2 regions of the Paenibacillus sp. LPE1-1-1.1 genome follow, and region 2 is predicted to be linked to the other one. Evidence: riboswitches for the same ligand, from Rfam matches in the RefSeq annotation. Region 2 holds a riboswitch; the other holds the start of a gene.
What was found. Region 2 has a riboswitch for cyclic di-AMP ahead of MRBLPE1_RS16480 (TrkH family potassium uptake protein). Riboswitches for the same ligand answer to the same signal wherever they lie in the genome.
Positions count from the first base shown of each region.

Region 1 (2,396 bases), on a different contig from region 2:
GACGGTATCGTCTTTTCCTTCAACGACAATGATCTCTTTGATCATCAAGATCATCCCCTTCTACATATGCTGCAACAGCCCCGAAAACATGCAAAAAGAAGAGGCAGTGCCTCTCCTTATGATGGCATATTTAATTAAAAATGGCGATAAGATGATGGTAACGCTACTTATTAGCTGGCACTAGGTTTGTTCGGTCCCAAGACATATACGGTAATGCCTTTTTTCCTTCCGAACTTATTGGCAACCTTCGTACTATCAAAGTATACGTCAATTTTGTTCCCTTTAATCGCACTGCCTTTATCCTCAGCACGGCGGAAACCGATTCCTTCAATATATACCCACCAGCCAATTGGAATAACCTTCGGATCAACGGCTATCGTACGCCCTTCTTGTACGCGCGCACCTGATGCCGTAATTCCGTATAGCGGATGTCCAACATCTTTGCCTGTTGAAGCCACACCTGCAGAATATGCCGTCAGCGTGACATTCTTAAGCACTTTCTTCGCGTTGAACGTTACTCCGCTTTTCGTTAACGCTGCAATGCTCGGGCTTTTGCTCGAGAGCACCGTAACCTTAGGCTCTGCCTTCTTCGTACCGATCGCGACGACCTGATCAACTGCAGCTGTCTCGACAACCTTGCTGACCATCTTCTTCGAAATAAGAACGCCGTCCTCGTATTGCTTCTCGATGCTCTCAACGATAAGACCCTGCTTGCCAGTTTGCACAAGCCTTTCCTTGCCCGCCGCAAGTGTCGGATCCGACTTCTTCACGATAGAGAAAGGCATCGCGCGTTCGGTCTCTGACACCTTCGTGTCGACGCGAACAACCGTTACCGTCAGCTCCGCATCCAAAACCGTTTGTAGCGGAGGAATAACTTTATCTTGACCACGAACTGGAATATGTAATTCCTCGATCGCTGCCTGTACTGTTCTTTTTGTCGTGTATACAGTAGAGGTCTTGCCATCAGCTTTCACAATTACCGGTATCGCATGAGTTACCTCGATACGATCTCCGTCCTTTATTGCCGCATTAAGCGGTATGGACACCTCATCATGTGGTCCAATTGCGATAGCTTGTTCATCCAGTAGGCGTTGCAGGACCCATTGCTTCGTTTCCACAATGGTTTCTTGTCCGTTCACTACTACGGAGACGCTTTTGACAGCCGTTCCGTACAACAACACCAAAAACATGAAAGTCATAGCGATTGAGATAGTAGCACTCAAAAGAATCAAACGCAAGTTTTCACGCTTCCATCGCAATGCGAAAGACATGCTGGATGATCGTTTCCCATGGGTGTCCTTTACCTGGAGTATTCCCACTTCATCGGTCCTCCTTCATAGCCCCGCCGCCAAGTGTTACGCATGATACAACTGACGCGACTATAGTATATTGGCGTGCAAGCACGCAGTCCAGTATTGCTATATCGACCCTCCCACCCCCATCTTTTATCCCTATGTCGACATATTTCCGATTATTCGAAAATAAAAAGAAGCCGTCGACAGAGGATCTGTTTCGTGGCTTCCCGAGTAATTGTTTACACTGGGATACAGGAAAATGGATGCACGAGGTTGATCACTCTCTATAACGCTTACGAGGTTAGCTGACGGATTCGGGCAAGAGAGCCGCCCTATTCTTAACGCAATGCTCATGGCAAAGGCTTCGAAATTCACCCCTGAAGAATTCATAATACGGTACAATAACCCGCACCTGGTTCCCCCGCTCTCCAATTGGAGATTAAGCGCAAACTGGAAATCCAATACAAAATGTTAATGCTCTGAGATGAATCATACCCTCATAAGCGGTCAATTGTAAAGATACGATAAAAGACGATTTAAGCGAAAAAGGTGGATAAAGACGGAATAATTAAGCGATAATCACGATAAAAATCACTTTTTACGCGATAAAGGTCTTTTATTCTCTTCATTTCTCTCGTTTTCATACAATCCCAAAACATTTTTTACCGTTCTCGGTCGTAATTGCGCCTATTTCATCTACCGTTTTACCCAATAATTGGGAAGCCATCTCTGCGACGAGCGATACATAAGAGGACTCATTTCGCTTCCCTCTGAAGGGGTGAGGAGCCAAATACGGAGCATCCGTTTCGATCAAAATCCGGTCGAGCGGAACCTGCTTAAGCACCTCTTTCGGCACCCTTGCATTTTGGAATGTAACCGGCCCTCCGAACGAAATATAAAAATTCATATCCAAGCATTGTTTGGCCGTTTCCCAGCTGCCTGAGAAGCAGTGCATAACGCCTCCGACCTCTGCAGCGTTTTCCTCTTGCAAAATGCGAATGACATCCTCATGCGCATCGCGATTATGGATGACAATCGGCTTTCCTACCTTGCGGGCAAGACGGATCTGCTCCCGAAAAACGCGCTGTTGGACATCTTTTG
Region 1 is NZ_JBEGHY010000048.1:66,058-68,453, forward strand. It holds gene rnmV (ribonuclease M5) at 1-45, opposite strand, end outside; gene MRBLPE1_RS33040 (ubiquitin-like domain-containing protein) at 171-1,319, opposite strand; cyclic di-AMP (ydaO/yuaA leader) riboswitch at 1,571-1,751, opposite strand; gene MRBLPE1_RS33045 (TatD family hydrolase) at 1,936-2,396, opposite strand, start outside.
Region 1: it holds a riboswitch for cyclic di-AMP, as region 2 does, so the genes downstream of both, MRBLPE1_RS33040 (ubiquitin-like domain-containing protein) here and MRBLPE1_RS16480 (TrkH family potassium uptake protein) in region 2, are expected to answer to the same signal.

Region 2 (2,396 bases):
AATAATGACGAGCCCCAGTGATATTAAAGTAATGGTGAGCGCTTTGAATATCCTGTCTTTGCCGAGCCGGTACCGAAAGAAGACGATATCCTCGCGTCCGCGAATCATCGCGATTACGGCACCAACCAAAGTCGTAAAGGTGGTGGTCTTGATACCGCCGCCCGTTGAACCGGGGGACGCACCGATGAACATCAATATAATCGTAAAAAATACGGTAGCTTGACGAAGTGCCGTATAGTCGAGCGTATTGGCTCCGGCAGTCCTTGGCGTGACGGACTGAAAAAACGAGGACCAAATTTTACCACTCCAGTCTAATGAACCAAGCGTCTTCGTATTCGAAAATTCAAAAACAAAAATAACGATTGTACCTACGGCAATTAACGTTCCCGTCATGGAAAGGACGACCTTGCTGTGCAGCGATAGTTTTTGGTTTTTGCGGAATTCCATTAGATCAGACATCACGACGAAGCCCAGGCCTCCCGTTATGATAAGAAGCATAGCCGTAATATTGACGATGGGATCTTCTACATAAAGCGTAAGGCTGCGGTATCCTCCGAAAATATCAAACCCGGCGTTATTGAATAAGGACACGGCATGGAAAGAGCCGAAAAATAACGCCTTTCCTATAGGCATATCGAATGCAAACCTAAAAGAAAACAAGATAAAGCCGATAAGTTCGATAGCTAATGAATACCCGATCACCCGCCTGATCAGCCTTACGATCCCTTCCATGCTTGATTGATTCATCGCCTCCTGCAGCAATAACCGCTCGCGCAACGAAATTTTCTTGCGCAGCACGAGAGCGACAAGCGTTGCCATTGTCATAAAGCCGAGACCGCCCAGTTGAAACAGGCACATTAATATAACCTGGCCCGCGACCGAAAAATAAGTCCCCGTATCTACCACAACCAGCCCCGTTACGCAGGTGGCCGAAGTAGCCGTAAACAATGCGTCCAAAAAAGGGAGCCTTTCTCCGCTCGCCGAGGCAAACGGCATGGATAATAACAATGCGCCCAGCACGATAATAAGCGCAAACCCGCTGACCAATATCCGCGGCGGGGACCATTTCAACACATTCCAATCCAGCTTCATTATTCAACCTTCTTCTGCGTTAAGTCATAACCATGCATTATCTATATATAAGCATAAAAAAAAGCACTGAAACTCAAGTGCTCTGTGCGATGAGTCCTGTTCCAGGTTGCCTACGAGGTTAGCTGACGGATTCGGGCCTGGACAGGCAGCCCTATTCGGCGGCGGAAGTCGATGCTTCACCGCTAAAATTCACCCCATGCCGCCAAATGAGAATCGATTCTCTTGAATCTGATTCTGCGATGACAGCTTTATGGTTCCCCCGTTTTCCATAGGAAATTCGGCTTTGCTATGCGATTTGTATGACGTTAACGATTATAATCCCAAAGCAGTCACGATATAAAGGGGATGTTTGGGACAAACCAGACGATTTAAGGCCAAATAAGGGCATCGCGATGAAGCAGCAAGCATCAGGCTTGCCGGATATCGTTATTTCGCATTTTTTTGAAAGCAGACATGCTTTTTCATTGGATAATTCAGGGATTTATATGTTAAGGTAATGGAATAAGTTATTCATTAAAAGGACAGTTGAGGTGAACCCATGATTGATTCAATCAAGCCAAACGAATGGAAACGTTTTCTGTGGGCAGCGATTGCTTGCTTCCTCATTTACGTTGCGGTTGAAGTAGGCCCCATGATCGCATCCATCGTTACAGGCGAATTAAACACAAAAGTTATTGCAAAATCAGACGCCGAGGACCGCGCTGCTTCTTTCGCCGAGAAACACACAGGCCTAGAGGTGAAATCGGCCAAAGCGGTGCATCAAACCGATAAATTGATAAACGGCTACTTAAACAAACATAAACTGGTCAACACGTATAGCGATAAATACGATCCGAGCTTCCCTACGGATACGTTCCAAGTCGATTTGAAATTTACGGACGGTGGAAGCGGCTTCGTTTACGTACATATGCAAAGCGAAAAAATCGTCGCCTGGAACTTTCTTATTGACGGACCAGGGCTGTCTGACACCGATATGAATAAGGAAGTCGCCGCTTTTCTAAACACGCAAAGCTTCGGCGGCGCCGCATTTAAGGAGACCAGCATCAATGAAAAAGGTGAGTGGCACGGCGAAGCGCCTGCCGGTTACGTGATCGAAGAAGCTGCGCTCAATATCGATATCTATGCGCAGAACATAGATGGCAAAAACATGATCACCAAATACAAGCCGGCCTTCGCTGCCCCCGCAGACTATATCAAATATGTGAAGAAACAAGATAAATGGGCGGAGTTCCTTACCGGCTTCGGCTATATGTTCATGAGCTTTGTTCTCTTCGTTCTAGCCATAATTTACGCCGTGCTGTATC
Region 2 is NZ_JBEGHY010000012.1:1,346,676-1,349,071, reverse strand. It holds gene MRBLPE1_RS16480 (TrkH family potassium uptake protein) at 1-1,092, opposite strand, end outside; cyclic di-AMP (ydaO/yuaA leader) riboswitch at 1,185-1,385, opposite strand; gene MRBLPE1_RS16475 (type II CAAX prenyl endopeptidase Rce1 family protein) at 1,631-2,396, shown strand, end outside.